DNA from 3 places in the Rhizobium sp. M10 genome. Region 1 is predicted to be linked to each of the others. Evidence: predicted binding sites of a transcription regulator. Region 1 holds the regulator's gene; each other region holds the start of a gene.
What was found. Region 1 encodes HrcA, which represses chaperone genes, less so after heat shock. Its sites were predicted from a motif close to GTTAGCACTCNCNNNNNGNGAGTGCTAAC; they were not measured.
Positions count from the first base shown of each region.

Region 1 (6,181 bases):
TCGGTCGCCGCAAGGGCAAGGCCCTGCGCGAACAGCAGGCCGAGACGTTAAACAGCCTGCTCCCGGCATTCCTCGTCGACCTCTCGGCGGCTCCTCCGGAGCCGCTGACCTCCCTCTTCCCGGTTGCCGTCAAAACAGTGCGGCTGGAAATCGGTTTCGGCGGCGGCGAGCATCTGATCCACCGCGCCTTGGAAAGGCCTTCGACCGGCTTCATCGGCGTCGAGCCCTTCGTCAATTCCATGCAGAAGCTGTTGTCGCGCATCGGCGAGACGGGGGCGCGCAATATCCGCGTCTACAACGACGATGCGACGCAGCTGCTCGACTGGCTGCCGGACGCGTCGCTCGACCAGATCGACCTGCTCTATCCCGATCCCTGGCCGAAGCGGAAACACTGGAAACGCCGTTTCGTCTCGAAGACCAATCTCGACCGCTTCCATCGCGTGCTGAAGCCCGGCGGCCTGTTCTGCTTCGCCTCCGACATCGACACCTATGTGAACTGGACGCTGCTCAAATGCCGCGACCATGGCGGCTTCGACTGGCTCGCCGACAATGCGGCCGACTGGCTGACGCCCTACGAGGGCTGGCCGAGCACCCGCTACGAGGCCAAGGCGCGGCGTGAAGGCCGGTCTTCGGCCTATCTGACATTCCGGAAAATCTGAGGCTCCGGGAAGTTCGGCGAACGCGGCATGACGAACAATCTCTTGGGACCCTGTCCTGGTGGATTCAATAGACGAACAGTGCGCGTTCGCTCACGACAAGTTGTTGTCTAACGCTCTGCCGTTGACCATTCATAATTACAGGCGTTCAATGCCTCAGCCAATAAACGTCGCGCATCACCTTGTGGCCTCGTGCGTTCAAGAACACGAAGCCTCGCTCGGTTACCCAAGCAAGGCTCAGTTCTAACAAGCGCTGTTCGAGCTTGGCCTTTTGCTCTGAATTATGTTCACCGAAAAGGTATGGGAACATCACTGCCAATTCCGCTTCTGAAGAGTTTGGATCACCAATCAGAATTGCTTTGATCTTCATTCCGCGTTCGTTAAAAGTCAGACGCGAAGCATCCCAAAGACCGAGCCGCGCCAAATTAGCCACGCGTTCTTCTCGTCCGTGCAGATGTTCACGATCTGCTTGTTCTCGGACGGCGGCGATTTCTTCTTCAGAAAAATCATTTGTGTGGGACAATTCAATCTCCACGGGACAGCCGCTTCTAAGCGGGATGCTCCAGCGAGTATGGTATCGCGATCAATATCGCTTCGGAGCTAGTGCTAGTCAGCTGACCGCGAAACAACAGAAAGCCGCACTGACACAATGTCCGCTGTTGGCGCATACTAGCGTCGAAAGAACGCTACGCACATATGTCGCGACATCAGCCCCGACCGCCGCGAAATCGAATAAGCCGCAGCGTACCGCAAGGGCGGCGAAACGCCGAGAGGCGCCGTCTTGACGGTCAGTGCAGGCTGACCGTCTTCAGTTCGTCCTCGGCGGCCTTGAAGAAGGTGCTGGAGCGGTTGTCCGTCAAGAGGATCGGCGTGCCGTCGGCGCCGAAGAGTGCCCAGAGATCGACGTTCGGATCGATATCCGGCGCCTCGGGGAAACACTTGGCGACCTCTTCGGTGCGCATTTTTCTGATGTAGGCGACCTCGCCGTTGCCGATGTGGGCAAGCTCGGATTTGGTCAAGTGAGACGTGGCTTCTTTCATCAACATTCCTGTTCCTCCGGAAGAAGGGACCAACGGTTCGACAAACCGTTGTGCTACTGTGAAACCGAAATGTTAATTTTCTTGACCATGCGCGCGGGTTCCGGACGAATTAGATCGACGGAGAGCAGGCCGTTCTTCAGGCCGGCGCCGAGCACCTGCATGCCGTCGGCAAGAACGAAGGTGCGCTGGAACTGGCGGGCGGCAATGCCGCGATAGAGATAATCCCGCTCGCCCTGCTCCACCTGCCGGCCGCGGATCACAAGCTGGTTCTCCTCGGTGGAGACGTCGAGTTCCTCCTCGCTGAAGCCGGCCACCGCAAGGGTGATGCGCAGACGTTCCGGCGCGCCGCTGTCGGCGGCGATGCGTTCGATATTGTAGGGCGGATATCCGTCGCTCGCCTTGGAAATGCGCTCCAGCGTCTTTTCCATGGCATCGAAGCCCAGAAGCAGCGGGCTGGCGAAAGGGGTAATGCGGCTCATCTCTTTTCAAGTCCTTGATGCAAGCGACCATCCCGGACCTCAAGCGCAGCATCCGGATGCCGCTAATATGGGGAGAGAAGCCCAGCGCTGCAAGGCGCGCGCGAGCGCTCGGCGCCGCCTCGCCGATTTTAGGATCCGCTCGACTTAAAACGGTCGACGCCGTCCTCCTTGCTTGACAAAGCAACGGCTGCCTCGCATCAAAACATGCCCGCGCGAACTGTGCTGATTTGTGACGGGAAATGAAGAAATGCTGCATGCCGAAACAGCGGGCATGGCGAGGGATGGAACGATCGGAATGGCAAACGTCAGAAAAATCATCATCGACACGGATCCCGGCCAGGACGACGCGGCCGCCATCATGCTGGCCTTTGGCAGCCCCGACGAGCTGGAGGTGCTGGGGATCACCACGGTCGCCGGCAACGTGCCGCTTTCGCTGACCAGCCGCAATGCGCGCATCGTCTGCGAGCTCTGCGGCCGGCCGGAGACGAAGGTTTTCGCCGGCGCCGACAGGCCGATCGCCCGCAAGCTGGTGACGGCGGAGCACGTGCACGGCAAGACCGGCCTCGACGGCCCCGAGCTCGCCGAACCGACGATGGCGCTGCAGTCGACCCATTCCGTCGACTTCATCATCGAGACGCTGCGCCGCGAGGGGGAAGGCACGGTGACGCTCTGCACGCTCGGCCCGCTGACTAATATCGGCATGGCCTTCCAGAAGGCACCCGACATCATCCCCCGCATCCGCGAACTGGTGATGATGGGCGGCGGCTTCTTCGAAGGCGGCAACATCACGCCGGCTGCCGAGTTCAACATCTATGTCGATCCTGAGGCGGCCGACATCGTCTTCCGCTCAGGCGTGCCGATCGTGATGATGCCGCTCGACGTGACGCATCAATTGCTGACCCGCAAGGACCGGGTGAAGCGCATGGCCGAGATCGGCACGGCGCCGGCACAGGCGATGGTCGAGATGCTGGAATTCTTCGAACGCTTCGATATCGAGAAATACGGCTCCGACGGCGGGCCGCTGCATGACCCGACGGTCGTCGCCTATCTGTTGAAGCCGGAGCTTTTCCAGGGCCGGGACTGCAATGTCGAGATCGAGGTCCGCTCTGAACTCACCGTCGGCATGACCGTCGTCGACTGGTGGCATGTGACGGATCGCAAGCCCAATGCCAAGGTGATGCGCCATGTCGATGCGGACGGTTTCTTCGATCTTCTGATCGAACGCTTCGCCCGCATCTGATCTTTGGTTTTCCTTCTCTCACAAGAGAGAAGGAAAACGACTTCAGGCGTCCTTCTCGTCGAAGACGGAATTGGTTTCGGCTTCGGCCGGCTTCGGGCCGCCCTTGGCGACACCGACCATGGCTGGGCGCAGCACGCGCTCGCCGATGGTGAAGCCCGCCTGCACGACCTGGACGACCGTGTTGTTCGGCACTTCCGGGTTCGGCACCTCGAACATCGCCTGATGGAAATTCGGATCGAACTTCTGGCCGACCGGCTCCAGCTTGCGCACACCATGGCGCTCGAGCGCCGACAGCATGGCACGTTCGGTCATCTCGACACCTTCGATCAGCGTGGTCAGGCCGGCATCGGCAGTGGCCTTGGCCTCCGGAGAGATGGCATCCAGCGCCCGGCGCAGATTATCGGAGACGGCGAGCATATCGCGGGCGAAACCGGCGACGGAATAGGACTTGGCGTCCTTGACCTCGCGCTCGGTGCGGCGGCGCAGATTGTCCATCTCGGCGGCAAGGCGCAGATAGCGGTCGCGCAGGTCGCTGTTTTCGGCTTTCAGAAGCTCAAGCGGGTCTGGCTGGGCGGTCTCTTCCTGCACTGTATCGTTCTCGACGTAGGCGGCGGCGTCGGCTGCGGCATCGGCCGCAGTTGCGTCAGGTCCGTTTTTCGTCGTTTCATCGGTCATGACGGTCTCCGGTTGGTGTCTTCAGATGCGCCCGATATCGAGGTTTGACCGAAAAAAATCAAGTCTGCGTGACAAAGAAGAGAAAATTCCGCGCCTTCTTCGGCGACGTTCTTAAAGCGGATTGCGCGAAAGGCGGGAGACGAGCTGGGCGGTGTAATCCACCATCGGCACGATGCGGGAATAATTGAGCCGCGTCGGACCGATGACGCCGACAGCGCCGACGATCCGGTCGTCCTCGTCGCGATAGGGCGCGACGATCAGCGACGAGCCGGATAGCGAGAAGAGCTTGTTTTCCGAGCCGATGAAGATGCGCACGCCCGAGCCGCTTTCGGCCAGATTGAGGATCTCGATCAGGCTGTCCTTCTTTTCGAGATCGTCGAACAACATGCGCAGCCGGTCGAGATCCTCGGCGCCGCCAAGCCCTTCGAGCAGATTGGCCCGGCCGCGAATGATCAGCTGGGCGGGCTTTCCCTCGTCCGGGCTGCCGGCCCAGACGGCAATGCCGCGCTCGACGAGATCGCGCGACAGCGCATCGAGCTCGTGGCGGACATCGTCCTTGAGCCGGCTCAATTGTTTGCGCAGCTCCGGCAGGGTCTGGCCGGACATGTGCGCATTGAGGAAATTCGCCGCCTCCGTCAGCTGCGAGGAGGTGACGCCGGCCGGCAGCTCGATGATGCGGTTTTCCACCTGGTCATGATCGCCGACGAGCACGGCGAGCGCCTTTGTCGGCTCGAGCCGGATGAACTCGACATGCTTCAGCACTGGATCGCTTTTCGAGGTGATGACGAGGCCGGCGCCGCGCGAAATGCCCGACAGCATGCGGCTCGCCTCGTTCATCATCGATTCCACCGGATTGCCGCCGCTTTCCGCCCGCACCTGGCGGTCGATATTGGCGCGGTCCTCGGCGGAGAGATCGCCGACCTGCATGAAGGCATCGACGAAGAAGCGCAGGCCGATCTGGGTCGGCAGCCGGCCGGCGCTGATATGCGGCGAATAGATCAGGCCGAGCTCTTCGAGATCGCTCATGACGTTGCGCACCGAGGCCGGCGACAGCGACATCGGCAGGAGGCGTGACAGATTGCGCGAGCCGAGCGGTTCGCCGCTTTCCAGATACCCTTCGACGATGCGGCGAAAGATTTCTCGGGAGCGCTCGTCCAGCACGGCAACGGCATCCGAAACCGACGTCGACCTGATGCCCATGAACCTCTCGAACCCAAACTGATGATGCTTCCGAAAATATAGTCAAACTCGCCGCCGTGGCAAAAGGGAATTTGCAAATGGGCGCCGCCAATCGTAGAAGCGGTCAGCAACTCCAGGAGATAAGAATGCGGCCTTCAGGCAGAAAAACCGACCAGATGCGCAAGGTCTCGTTCGAGCGCAACTTTTCCAAGCATGCGGAAGGCTCCTGCCTGGTGAAGTTCGGCGATACGCATGTGCTCTGCACCGCAAGCCTCGAGGACAAGACGCCGCCGTGGCTGCGCAATACCGGCAAGGGCTGGGTGACGGCCGAATACGGCATGCTGCCGCGGGCGACCGGCGAACGCATGAAGCGCGAGGCCGCGGCCGGCAAGCAGGGCGGCCGCACCCAGGAAATCCAGCGGCTGATCGGCCGGTCGCTGCGCGCCGTCGTCGATCTGCAGGCGCTCGGCGAACGGCAGATCACCCTCGATTGCGATGTCATCCAGGCCGACGGCGGCACTCGGACCGCGTCGATCACCGGCGGCTGGATTGCGCTTTACGATTGCCTGAAATGGATGGAAAGCCGCAACATGATCAAGGTCGACCGGGTCCTGAAGGATCATGTCGCCGCCATCTCCTGCGGCGTCTTCGCCAGCCAGGCGGTGATCGACCTCGACTACCTCGAGGATTCCTCGGCCGAAACCGATGCCAATTTCGTCATGACCGGCGCCGGCGGCATCGTCGAGATCCAGGGCACGGCCGAAGGCACGCCGTTTACCGAAGAGGAATTCACCTCGCTGATGGGTCTTGCCAAGAACGGCATCGGCGAACTCGTCGCCCTGCAGAAGCAGGCGATTGCGGGATGAACCCCATGCTGGAAGGCATGCTGGAAACGGCGCTCTATGCGCGGGA
Region 1 is NZ_NWTA01000009.1:106,869-113,049, reverse strand. It holds gene CO671_RS16635 (tRNA (guanosine(46)-N(7))-methyltransferase TrmB) at 1-659, shown strand, start outside; gene CO671_RS33370 (hypothetical protein) at 805-1,179, opposite strand; gene CO671_RS16625 (DUF1150 family protein) at 1,445-1,702, opposite strand; gene CO671_RS16620 (Hsp20 family protein) at 1,750-2,175, opposite strand; gene CO671_RS16615 (nucleoside hydrolase) at 2,471-3,415, shown strand; gene grpE (nucleotide exchange factor GrpE) at 3,458-4,090, opposite strand; gene hrcA (heat-inducible transcriptional repressor HrcA) at 4,202-5,290, opposite strand; gene rph (ribonuclease PH) at 5,416-6,135, shown strand; gene CO671_RS16595 (VOC family protein) at 6,132-6,181, shown strand, end outside.

Region 2 (6,181 bases), on a different contig from region 1:
CTCAAGCGTATCGCGGTGCTGCAGCAATGCCTTTTCGGCACGCTTGGCCTCGGTGACGTCGACGACGGCCATCAGCGATGCCGCCTTGCCCTTGTAGTTCAAGCAGGTGGAATAGACGGTGACTTCAATGGTGCCGCCATCTCCCTTGCGGTGGCGGGAGGAGCAGGTCGTGGCGGCTGGATCCTCGGCGTCGAAGACGGCAGACGTGACCCGTCCGGCGTCCTGCGGCGCCTGGATGTCACGCAGCGTCATCGTCAGGAACTGCTCCAGACGATAGCCATAATGATCGATGGCGGCTTGGTTGACATGGAGGAACTTCAGGGTATCGCGGTCATACACCCACATCGGCATCGGGTTGCCTTCGAACAGCAGCCTGAACGACGCCTCCTGCATCTTGAGATCGGTGATGTCGACTCGGATGCCGACGCTGCCCCCTTCGGAAATCCGGCGTTCCTCGATCCGGATCCACCGGTTTCCCGGCAGACGCTGCTCGTGTTTGCTGGTGGGCTCGGCATGATGGGCCAGCCGCTCCTCAAGCCATTCCTCTTCGCGCCCAACCGCTTCCGGATACTGGCCGCGTTCGAGGCCTGCACGCAGGCGGTCTTTGAAGCGCATCCCTTTGACAAGCATATCGCCGCTTTCGGCGTAAAGCTGTTCGTATCGTCGGTTCCACAGCACGAAGCGGTCTTCGGCGTCGAACAGGACGAGGCCTTCCGGGACGACTTCGAAGGCTGCCAGAAGCCGGGCATGCGCCGCCCGCGCCTCCTGCTCGGCGCGTTCGGCCTGGGCGTGCGCCTCTGCAAGGGCTTTTTCCGCCAACCAAGCCTGTGTGATATCCTCATGGGTCGATACCCAGCCGCCTCCCGGCGTCCGCTGATGATAGCCGCGGATGATCCGGCCGGATTTGAGTTCCTTGATCCAATCCTGGGGCACGTCGCCCATATTGGTCGCTTCGGCCCAGGCGAGATAGTCCGACGTCGAAGTGGCGGGAACGGCACCGACCTCATGTCTCAGATTCAGGATGTCTTCCAGGGACTGCCCCGGATGGATGACGGCGGAATCGAGTCCGTAAACCTCAGCATAACGATTGTTCGAAAGGAGCAGCCGGCCGCCCTCGTCAAACAGGCACACGCCCTGTCCCATGCTGGCAAGCGCGGTGTCGAGTTGCTCGTTGCGCCGCTGCAGTCGCGCCTGCGCCGCGCCGAGTTCGATATGTCGTTTGATGCGGGCGACGAGCTCGGCGGCGGACACGCGGTTGGAGACACAATCCACCGCACCGGCGGCAAACCCCGCAATCTTGCTTTGCTCGTCCTGCGGCGAGGCCAGTATAATCACCGGGATATCACGCGTTACGGCGTTTTCCTTGAGACGCCGGCAGTCTTCGAGACCGCGTCCCTCCGGCGACAGGGCGTCGAGCAGGATAAGGTTGGGCAACGGCCGCTTGGCGACGCATTCGTGAAATTCATCTCGATCGAGGTGAACGCTGAGCACGATATCGTGTTGATCAAGGCAATCGCCAAGTCCGGGCAGGCCCGTCAACGCACCACCCATTGCAGAGATCATGTGCAGCTCGTCGGACAAGACTACTCCCCCGTTCGCCCAAGTGGCCGCGACTATAGGTCGTATGAGTTAATAAGCGACTTACCGCTGGTCGGCATGCCATGGTGGCCTGTTTCATGGTCAGGAAATGGTTAGCGGGTGGCGGCTACTTCTTGAAATCCTGAAGAGTTTAGCGCTCGACGCTCCGCTTGCATCGGCCCATCGGTGGCATGCCGGGAACACAGTATCTGCCGGTGCGTTCAGCAAAGCACCGGCTTCAGGAGGTCCCAATGCCAGCCAACGTTGCCACTTCAGCCTCCGATCTCGAACCGCGCAAGGGCAGTCCCAGCCCGCGGCTCGACGAACATGAATTCAAACGGCGCTTTCTCAATCAATTTCGGGATCCGGCCTACGGCAAATTGCAGGAAGAGCTTACGCGACTCGCGTCGGCAGCCTGGGAAGCCTACGCAAATTCGCGAAAAAGCCCGAAGACCCGCAAGGCCGGCCCCGGCTTCGCCGATCCCGATTATGATCTGGCTGAAGACTGGCTGGCGGCCCGCGATGCCATCCGTGACGCGCAAAAGCGGCATGACGATCCGAACGGGCCGACCCGTCTGCTTCTCGTCAACGGCTCGACGCGCAGCGAACACACCTGCCCGGGCGAGATTTCGAAGAGCTACCGCATGGTCGACATCGCCAGGGAGGTGCTGGAACAGCAGCGCCATGTGAAGATCGAGATCCTCGACTTGAGCCGGCTCGCCTCGGAATACGGCCGGCAGATCCATCCGTGCAAAGCCTGCTTCTCCACGGCGGCGGCTCTCTGTCACTGGCCCTGTTCCTGTTATCCCAACTATTCGCTCGGACAGATCCATGACTGGATGAACGAGATCTATCCGATGTGGGTCGAGGCGCACGGCATCATGATCGTCACGCCGGTGCACTGGTATCAGGCGCCGTCATCCCTGAAGCTGATGATCGACCGGCTTGTCTGTGCCGACGGCGGCAACCCGGATCCGACGAGCACCCATGGGAAACATGCCGACCAGGCAAAACAGCTGGAGATGAACGGATGGCCCTATCCCCGCCATCTGGAAGGCCGCCTGTTTTCCGTCGTCGTTCATGGTGACACGGAAGGTGCAGAAGGTGTCCGCAGGAACCTTTCGGACTGGCTGAGATCGATGGATCTTGTACCAGCAGGCCCGCTTGCCGAAATCGACCGCTATATTGGTTACTGGGAACCCTACGCGACAAGCCATGCGGCATACGAGAAAGACCAGGCGATGCAGGAGGAAATCCGCAATGCGGCGCGAACGCTATACGAAGCCGCTGCCGCCAGGCGCCAAGGCGGCCAGATCGCTGCCGGCGCCGGCTTGCGGCAGCCGCGTCAGAAATAGCGACACGAACGCCTCTTGCCGGCCGGACCTTCGCTGCGGCCACCGGAAGGGAACACTATTGTCCGTTCTCGATATCGCGTAGCAGATCCAGGGCGCTTTGATATTTTTGCTTGTCTTTGCCGGCCTGTTCGGCTTGGCGTAGATTGTCTTCGAGATCGGCCCACTTGACAGGCAAAGCGAGCGAGTTTGCTGCCGCACGCCTGACGAATTCCTCGTCCGGCTCGTCGGGCCGCCGGGTCAATGCATCCACCGCAGAGATGATCGCCGACGGGAAGCCTTCCTCTTTCAACCTGTCGAGCGTCCAGCCATTGCCTTTTTCGGCGACGTCGTGAAGGTAGGCGACGGTTCGCGCCTCGTCGCCCGGCACGAGAAGCGCGACCCGCTGACAGTGCTCGAAGAAGGGCCGTCCGGTTTTGTCCGTCTGGCCGTCATGTGCCTCCATGGCGATCTGCATGGCGTGGTCGAGATGCTGCATGACGATTACGGTCCTTCGGTCTCTCTGATCTTTTGCCGGGAAGGTTTCTCCCCCGTGGTTATCTCGATATCGGGCGGCGTCGCCCCGGACACTTGACCAAATCCGGGGCGTGGCCGATCGAGATCGCCGCTTTCCCCGGCGCCTTGAAGCAGCGCCGCGTCGTCCCTGTCGTCTTGATCGAGCAGGTCCTGCAGCGTCTCATCCTCGTCCTCGCCGGCCAGCTCGTCGCAGGCTTGCATCCAATGACGCAGGTCCGCCCCTTCGGGGCGGCCTTCGGCCTCCCAGATTTCGTAGGCCCGCCGGCGTATCTGTTCGTGTTTGTCTGTGGCCATGATCTTCTCCAGGTCCGACCAGACCTCGCAGTTTGGTTTCGCCTCGAGCGGCCGTGTTTCAAGGCGTGTTGATGGTGGGAAGAAAATCCTCCACCTGCTTGCGCTCAGCCTTTGAAAGCGTCTCCACCCGCTCCTGCCAGAAGCGTTCGGCCGCCGGCGGATCCACCTCCCATTGGCGAACAGTGGTGATGTTGTCGTCGATCTTGGACCGGCGGCGCCCGCCGAGGCTCAGATACTCTTTCGCGAGTTTCAGGCTTGGCGTTTCGGTGCCGCTGTCGCGATCCGATGTCGAACTCGCATTGCGCCGGGCTGCGTCCGATGCATTCTGGCGATAGACCTCGGCCCGTTGCGTGTCGAAGGAACGCGCGTCGTCGGTTCCGCTTTCGGGTGGTGTGTTGGTTTTCGAAGTCGTCATGGATCACCTCTCGATGCTGTGATCCATTAACCTTCGCCAGCTGTGAGAGTTCCGCACGCCGGCGATTGATTTGAGCGGGTCAATCAGTGAACGGCCATGCTTACCATGCGATAAGGGTGCACGGCCTCGAACTGCGAGATCATCGCCGTCGCCTGGAGCAATACGCGCTCGGCATTCTCGGGATCGTCCCGGGCGAGTTCGTCGGCGTTGACGCGGATCGCTTCGGCCATGTTGTTCGACAGTACAGCAAAGTGCATATTGCCCTCGACGAGGGCCTCGCGCGCCGTATCCTCCAGCGTACGAGCGATGTCGACGAAGATTTCCTCGCGTTCCTCGATAGTGAGGTCTTTGATTATATTGGTCTTCTCTTCCATGTCACTCACTCCTAAAAGAACGTGGGCCTAAAAGAACGTGGGCCTAAAAGAACGTGTGACGGTGATCGAGCTCATCGAGCCTCGATCGCCTGAGAGCTAGGAACGCCGAAATCCGGATTCAAGCCGGAGCACAGTTTTGAACGCGTCTTCAAGACGAGGGGACGACCATCGTCATTAGTTCGAACGCAGCAGCCGGTCTTCTGTTCCCCGCAGGGCCATTAGCAGTCGCCGGCAGCGAGTGCTAATTTTTCTGCGCCGCCCCTTGAAATCGAAAAACCATCGAACCAGATCAATCCCGCAAGGCGCGCGACCTTGCACCCACCCGGACCTCGTCATCCGGTCCGGTCTGGCGAACAACGTCATCATTGTTTGTCGATGGAGGAAGACATGTCGTTCCGACCGCTTCATGACCGCATTCTCGTCCGCCGCGTCGATTCCGAGGAAAAGACCAAGGGCGGCATCATCATTCCCGACACCGCCAAGGAAAAGCCGCAGGAAGGCGAGGTCATCGCCGTCGGTCCCGGCGCCCGCAACGATGCCGGCCAGATTCAGGCGCTCGACGTCAAGGTCGGCGATCGCGTCCTGTTCGGCAAGTGGTCCGGCACGGAAATCAAGATCAACGGCGAAGACCTGCTGATCATGAAGGAAAGCGACGTGATGGGTATCATCGAAGCCCAGAGCGAAGGAAAGCAGGCCGCCTGAACCCTCAGGACGTGGTCAATGCTAGCTGCCTATGAAGGAGTGAGGACATGGCTGCTAAAGAAGTCAAATTCAACGTCGAAGCCCGCGAGAAGCTGTTGCGCGGCGTCGACATCCTGGCCAACGCCGTGAAGGTGACCCTTGGCCCGAAGGGCCGTAACGTCGTGATCGACAAGTCCTTCGGCGCGCCGCGTATCACCAAGGACGGCGTTTCGGTCGCCAAGGAAATCGAACTCGAAGACAAGTTCGAGAACATGGGCGCCCAGATGGTCCGCGAAGTCGCTTCGAAGACCAGCGACATCGCCGGCGACGGCACCACGACTGCGACGGTCCTCGCCCAGGCGATCGTCAAGGAGGGCGCCAAGGCCGTTACCTCAGGCATGAACCCGATGGACCTGAAGCGCGGCATCGATCTCGCCGTCGTCGCCATCGTCGCGGAACTGAAGGCCAACGCCCGCAATATCTCCAACAATTCCGAGATCGCCCAGGTCGGCACGATCTCCGCCAATGGCGATGCTGAAATCGGCCGCTTCCTGGCGGAGGCGATGGAAAAGGTCGGCAATGACGGTGTCATCACGGTTGAAGAAGCCAAGACCGCCGACACCGAACTCGAAGTCGTCGAAGGCATGCAGTTCGACCGCGGTTACCTCAGCCCCTATTTCGTCACCAACGCCGACAAGATGCGGGTCGAGTTCGAGGATCCCTATATCCTGATCCACGAGAAGAAGCTCTCGAACCTGCAATCGATGCTGCCGATCCTCGAAGCCGTCGTCCAGTCCGGCAAGCCGCTCCTCATCATCGCCGAAGACGTCGAAGGCGAAGCCCTTGCAACGCTCGTCGTCAACAAGCTGCGCGGCGGCCTGAAGATCGCTGCCGTCAAGGCTCCTGGCTTCGGCGACCGCCGCAAGGCCATGCTCGAAGACATCGCCATCCTGACGGGCGGCACCGTGATC
Region 2 is NZ_NWTA01000015.1:200,431-206,611, forward strand. It holds gene CO671_RS22475 (PAS-domain containing protein) at 1-1,551, opposite strand, end outside; gene CO671_RS22480 (flavodoxin family protein) at 1,830-2,933, shown strand; gene CO671_RS22485 (HD domain-containing protein) at 2,989-3,408, opposite strand; gene CO671_RS22490 (DUF2934 domain-containing protein) at 3,414-3,740, opposite strand; gene CO671_RS22495 (hypothetical protein) at 3,799-4,155, opposite strand; gene CO671_RS22500 (hypothetical protein) at 4,239-4,529, opposite strand; gene groES (co-chaperone GroES) at 4,917-5,231, shown strand; partial or broken gene groEL (chaperonin GroEL) at 5,279-6,181, shown strand, end outside.
Region 2: the regulator HrcA is predicted to act here: its motif matches at 4,747-4,775, upstream of groES (co-chaperone GroES).

Region 3 (6,181 bases), on a different contig from region 1:
ATCACCCAGAGGCGCAGGATGTCGGCACCGGCGTCCTTCATCACCTCCTGCGGGGCGGTGACGTTGCCCTTCGACTTCGACATCTTCTCGCCCTTCTCGTCCATGGTGAAGCCATGGGTGAGGACGGTGTCGTAAGGCGCGCGGCCGCGGGTGGCAGCCGATTCCAACAGCGAGGAATGGAACCAGCCGCGATGCTGGTCGGAGCCCTCGAGATAGAGATCGGCCGGCCACTTCAGGTCCGGGCGGTCTTCCAGCGTGAAGGTGTGGGTCGAACCCGAGTCGAACCAGACGTCGAGGATATCCATGACCTGCGACCACTTGGCCGGGTCATGCTCGTTGCCGAGGAAGCGCTCCTTGGCGCCTTCGGCAAACCAGGCGTCGGCGCCTTCGGCGTCGAAAGCATCGAGGATGCGCCGGTTGACGGCCTCGTCCTGCAGCACGGCGCCGTGCTCATCGACGAAGACGCAGATCGGCACGCCCCAGGCGCGCTGACGGGACAGCACCCAGTCCGGGCGCTGCTCGATCATGGCGCGCAGGCGGTTCTGGCCGGCGGCCGGCACGAAGCGGGTATCGTCGATCGCCGTGAGCGCACGGCTGCGCAGCGTCGTTCCATCCGGCAGCGTCTTGTCCATATAGACGAACCACTGCGGCGTGTTGCGGAAGATGACCGGCTTCTTGGAGCGCCAGGAATGCGGATACTGGTGCTTCAGGCGGCCGCGGGCAAAGAGCGCGCTGCGCTCGATCAGCGCCTTGATGACGCGGTCGTTGGCATCGCCCTTCTTGCCGTTGTCGTCGATGACGCGTCCGCCTTCGAGGCCGGGGGCATCCGATGTGTAGAAGCCGCCGTCGTCGACCGGGAACGGGATCTTGGTGTCGATGCCGCGCGCGTCGATCTCGCGGGCATGCGCCATCCAGACATCGAAGTCTTCGCGGCCGTGGCTGGGTGCGGTATGAACGAAGCCCGTACCGGCATCGTCGGTGACATGGTCGCCCTCGAGCAGCGGCACGGCAAATTCGTAGCCGTCTCCCAGACCCTTGAGCGGATGCGCGCAGGTGATGGCAGCGAGATCGGCAGCCGTAACGTCGGCAAGACGCTTGTACTGCAGCTTCGCCTTGGCAAAGGATTCCTCAGCCAGCTGATCGGCAAAGATCAGCTTCTCGCCCGGGCGCGGGCCAAAATCATTTTCGGCGGCCGTGACTTCGTAAAGGCCGTAGGCAACACGCGAGGAATAGGCGATCGCCCGGTTGCCGGGGATCGTCCAGGGCGTCGTCGTCCAGATGACGACGGAGGCATCCTTGACGCCGTCGGGACCTTTCCCGACCGGGAACTTCACCCAGATCGTGTCGCTCTCGTGGTCGTGGTATTCGACTTCGGCTTCGGCAAGCGCGGTGCGTTCGACCACCGACCACATGATCGGCTTGGAGCCGCGATAGAGCTGGCCGCTTGCGGCGATCTTCAACAGCTCGCCGGCGATGCGGCTCTCCGCGTGAAAATTCATCGTCAGGTACGGGTTGTCGAAATCGCCGACGATGCCGAGACGCTGGAACTCGTCGCCCTGGACCTTGATCCATTTTTCGGCATAGGCGCGGCACTCGCGGCGGAACTCGATCATCGCCGCCGGCTCCTTGAGATCCGGCTTGGCCTTGCCCTTGGCGCGATAGTTCTCCTCCTCGATCTTCCATTCGATCGGCAGGCCGTGGCAATCCCAGCCGGGCACGTAGTTGGCGTCATAACCGCGCATCTGGAACGAACGGTTGATGACGTCCTTGAGGATCTTGTTCAGCGCATGGCCGATATGGATGTTGCCATTGGCATAGGGCGGTCCGTCATGCAGGACGAATTTTTCGCGGCCGGCGGCAGAGGCGCGCAGTTTCTTGTAGAGATCCATCTCCTGCCAGCGCTTGACGAGCTCCGGCTCCTTCTGCGGCAGGCCGGCGCGCATCGGGAAATCGGTTTCGGGCAGATAGAGGGTCTTCGAGTAATCGATTTTTTCGGCTGTGTCGGTCATATCGGGACAATCGTTTCTGGCGGCCCAGAAAGGGGCGCAACGGGTATGAAAAAGCTGGTGACGGAAGCGCTTGTATCCAAGCGCCGAAAACCCGGACCTCCCGGCCGCTTAGCGCGCGCGGAAGGCCGGGCCGATAATTCGCATCGTGATCGCCAGCCGAAATTTTCTCATCGGGCCGGTTCATAGGCGTTTTTCGGCGGAAAAGGAAGAGAAGAATTCTGCGATGCGATCGCCGGGGCGCCGAGGTTTTTGCGCTCGAAGGACGCCGCGCGGACCACGACCTCAGGAAAAGCAAAGCTTCCGGTCGAGTTCGCCGAGCGGCTTGACACCCCCCAGCAGCGCCCGCGCCTCCTCCTCGTCGCGCTTGATCTGGGCGACGAGCGGATCGAGGCCGTCGAATTTCAGCTCCGGTCTAAGATAGCCGAAGAAGGAGACGGCGCAGAGCTGGCCGTAGAGATCGCCGCTGAAATCGAAGACATAGGTTTCGAGCAGCGGCGCGCCGTTTTCCGTCACCGTCGGGCGGCGGCCGTAGCTTGCGACCGCGTCGTGGAGCGTTCCGTCCTGGCGGCGGAAGCGGACGGCGTAGATGCCGGCGGCAAGCTCGGCCTCCGGCGGCAGGCGCATGTTGGCGGTGGGAAAGCCCAGCTGCCGGCCGAGTTTTTCGCCGTCGATCACCTCGGCTTCCACCGTATAGCGATAGCCCAGCATGCCGGCGACTTCGCTGACATCGCCCTCCTTCAACAGCATGCGGATATGGCTCGATGAGACGACATCGGCATTTTCGTCGCGAAAGGCATCGATCAGGGTGACACCGAAGCCGTAGGTCTGGCCGGCATTCATCAGGAAGGCGGGACCGCCTTCGCGGTTGCGGCCGAAATGGAAATCGAAGCCGGTGACGACTTCGGAGGCGCCGAGCCAGTCCTTCAGGATCGAATGGATGAAATCATCAGCCGAGCGCTGCGAGAATTCGTAATCGAAGGGATATTCGATGACGGCGTTGAACCCCAGCGTTTCCAGGATGCGGGCCTTGAGCGGCGCCGGTGTCAAGCGAAACACCGGCGTCTGCGGCCGGAAGACCGTGCGCGGATGCGGCTCGAAGGTCAGCACAAGAGCCGGAATGCCGCGCGCCCTGGCGATCTCAAGCGCGCGGTTCAGCACCGATTGATGTCCGCGATGCACACCGTCGAAATTGCCGATGGCGATCACCCCGCCCTTGAGATGGGCGGGCAAGGGATCGCGGGTTTCATTGCGGTGGAAGACGGTCATCGGCTGGCTTCTCTTTATGCAAGGCGCGGCATCCACCACTTCGGCGCGGCGTTTTCCCGTTCGAGATAGGCGTTGAGGATTGCCTCGTCGGTTTCGCCGTTCAAGGTGTATTCCTTGGCGTGGATCCCGCCGCTGATGTAGAGAAGGTCGAGGCCAAAATTCAAGGCGCCGCGGACATCGGTCGGCATGCCGTCGCCGATCGCCAGCACGCGCTCGGCTGAGAAATCGCCGCGAAGCTCGCGGGCGGCCGCCAGCGTCGCCTCGTAGATCGGCCGGTGCGGCTTGCCGGCGATGCGGGTCTTGCCGCCGAGCTGCTCGTAATAGGCGGCCATGGCGCCGGCGCAGGGAATGATGCGGTGGCCGCGCTCGACGACGAGGTCGGGATTGGCGCAGATCATCGGCACCTCGCGCGCCTGAAAATCCAGGAGCATGTCGGTGTAATCCTCCGGCTTCTCGGTCTCATCGTCGAAAAAGCCGGTGCAGACGAGCGATTGCGCTTCGCCTGATGGCACCCGCTCGACGCCGATGCCTTCGAGAAGCGCCTTGTCGCGCTCGGGGCCGAGCAGAAAGACCGTCTTCGGTCCCTCGGAAATCAACCCGCGCGTGACGTCGCCCGAGGTGACGATCCGGTCATAGGCGCTGTCGGGCACGCCGATATGACGCAATTGCTCGACGACCTGCCAGGAGAGGCGCGGCGAGTTGGTGATGAGGACGACGGCGAGGCCGCTCTCGCGGGCGGCCTGAAGGGCCGCGGCAGCCTTGGGGAACGGATCGACGCCGTTGTGAACGACGCCCCAGACATCACAGAGCACCACATCATAGCGATCCGTGATCTCAGAGAAGGTTTCTATCCGCTTGGCCATTCCAATATCCCGAGTTGCTGCAGTCACCGGTGACATTGCAAAGGCGCAGGAGGATGGCAAGGCATTTTCTTCGCCATCAGCCACCGCAAAGCTCAGTCGCGGCAATCCGGCGCGTGATCGGCAAGGCTCGGCCGCGGCAGAGGGTTCGGCGGAAATCTCCGGCATTTCTCCGGTCTCTTCACAATTCCGGCACAAAAATTCGTGATTGCTCTCATTGACTCCTTTCGGAGCCATCCCTAAATGCACGTCGCTAGCACTCACCGCAAGGGAGTGCTAACACCTATCCATGTGGGCCGCTCCGGCCCGCGAATGTCATTCGATCGAGGGATTAGACAATGGCAAGCACCAATTTCCGTCCGCTTCACGACCGCGTCGTCGTTCGTCGCGTCGAGTCCGAAGAGAAGACCAAGGGCGGGATCATCATTCCCGACACCGCCAAGGAAAAGCCGCAGGAAGGCGAAATCGTCGCCGTCGGTTCCGGCGCTCGTGACGAGTCCGGCAAGGTCGTCGCACTCGACGTCAAGGCTGGCGACCGCGTGCTGTTCGGCAAGTGGTCCGGCACCGAAGTCAAGATCAACGGCGAAGACCTTCTGATCATGAAGGAAGCCGACATCATGGGCATCATCGGCTGATTGGCCGATCCGCTTTCCCGAAATGACTGACGGGCTTTTGCCCGAACAAATCGAATTCAGGAGTCACAAACATGGCAGCTAAAGAAATCAAGTTTGGCCGCACCGCGCGCGAAAAGATGCTGCGCGGCGTCGACATTCTCGCCGATGCAGTCAAGGTCACGCTCGGCCCGAAGGGCCGTAACGTCATCATCGACAAGTCCTTCGGCGCGCCGCGCATCACCAAGGACGGCGTTTCGGTCGCCAAGGAAATCGAACTCGAAGACAAGTTCGAAAACATGGGCGCCCAGATGGTCCGCGAAGTTGCTTCGAAGACCAACGACATCGCCGGCGACGGCACCACGACTGCAACCGTTCTGGCCCAGGCGATCGTTCGCGAAGGCGCCAAGGCCGTTGCCGCCGGCATGAACCCGATGGACCTGAAGCGCGGCATCGATCTCGCCGTCGCCGAAGTCGTCAAGGATCTCCAGGCCAAGGCCAAGAAGATCAACACCTCGGAAGAAGTCGCACAGGTCGGCACGATCTCGGCAAACGGCGAGCGCCAGGTTGGTCTCGACATTGCCGAAGCCATGCAGAAGGTCGGCAACGAAGGCGTCATCACGGTTGAAGAAGCCAAGACCGCCGAAACCGAACTCGAAGTCGTCGAAGGCATGCAGTTCGACCGCGGCTACCTCAGCCCCTACTTCGTCACCAACCCGGAAAAGATGGTTGCCGACCTCGAAGACGTCTTCATTCTCCTCCACGAGAAGAAGCTCTCGAACCTGCAGTCGATGCTCCCGGTTCTCGAAGCCGTCGTCCAGACCGGCAAGCCGCTCCTCATCATCGCTGAAGACGTCGAAGGCGAAGCCCTTGCAACGCTCGTCGTCAACAAACTGCGCGGCGGCCTGAAGATCGCTGCCGTCAAGGCTCCTGGCTTCGGCGACCGCCGCAAGGCCATGCTCGAAGACATCGCCATCCTGACGGGCGGCACCGTGATCTCCGAAGACCTCGGCATCAAGCTCGAGAGCGTCACGCTCGACATGCTCGGCCGTGCCAAGAAGGTTTCGATCTCCAAGGAAAACACCACGATCGTCGACGGTTCGGGCGCCAAGTCCGACATCGAAGGCCGTGTTGCCCAGATCAAGGCCCAGATCGAAGAAACCACCTCCGACTACGACCGCGAGAAGCTGCAGGAACGCCTTGCCAAGCTCGCCGGCGGCGTTGCCGTCATCCGCGTTGGCGGCTCGACGGAAGTCGAAGTCAAGGAAAAGAAGGACCGCATCGACGACGCCCTCAACGCGACGCGCGCTGCCGTTCAGGAAGGCATCGTACCGGGCGGCGGCGTTGCCCTGCTGCGCTCCTCCGTCAAGATCACCTCCAAGGGTATCAACGACGACCAGGAAGCCGGCGTCAACATCGTTCGCCGCGCGCTGCA
Region 3 is NZ_NWTA01000004.1:123,546-129,726, forward strand. It holds gene ileS (isoleucine--tRNA ligase) at 1-2,009, opposite strand, end outside; gene CO671_RS08275 (bifunctional riboflavin kinase/FAD synthetase) at 2,292-3,275, opposite strand; gene CO671_RS08280 (TIGR01459 family HAD-type hydrolase) at 3,290-4,138, opposite strand; gene groES (co-chaperone GroES) at 4,474-4,770, shown strand; gene groL (chaperonin GroEL) at 4,842-6,181, shown strand, end outside.
Region 3: the regulator HrcA is predicted to act here: its motif matches at 4,388-4,416, upstream of groES (co-chaperone GroES).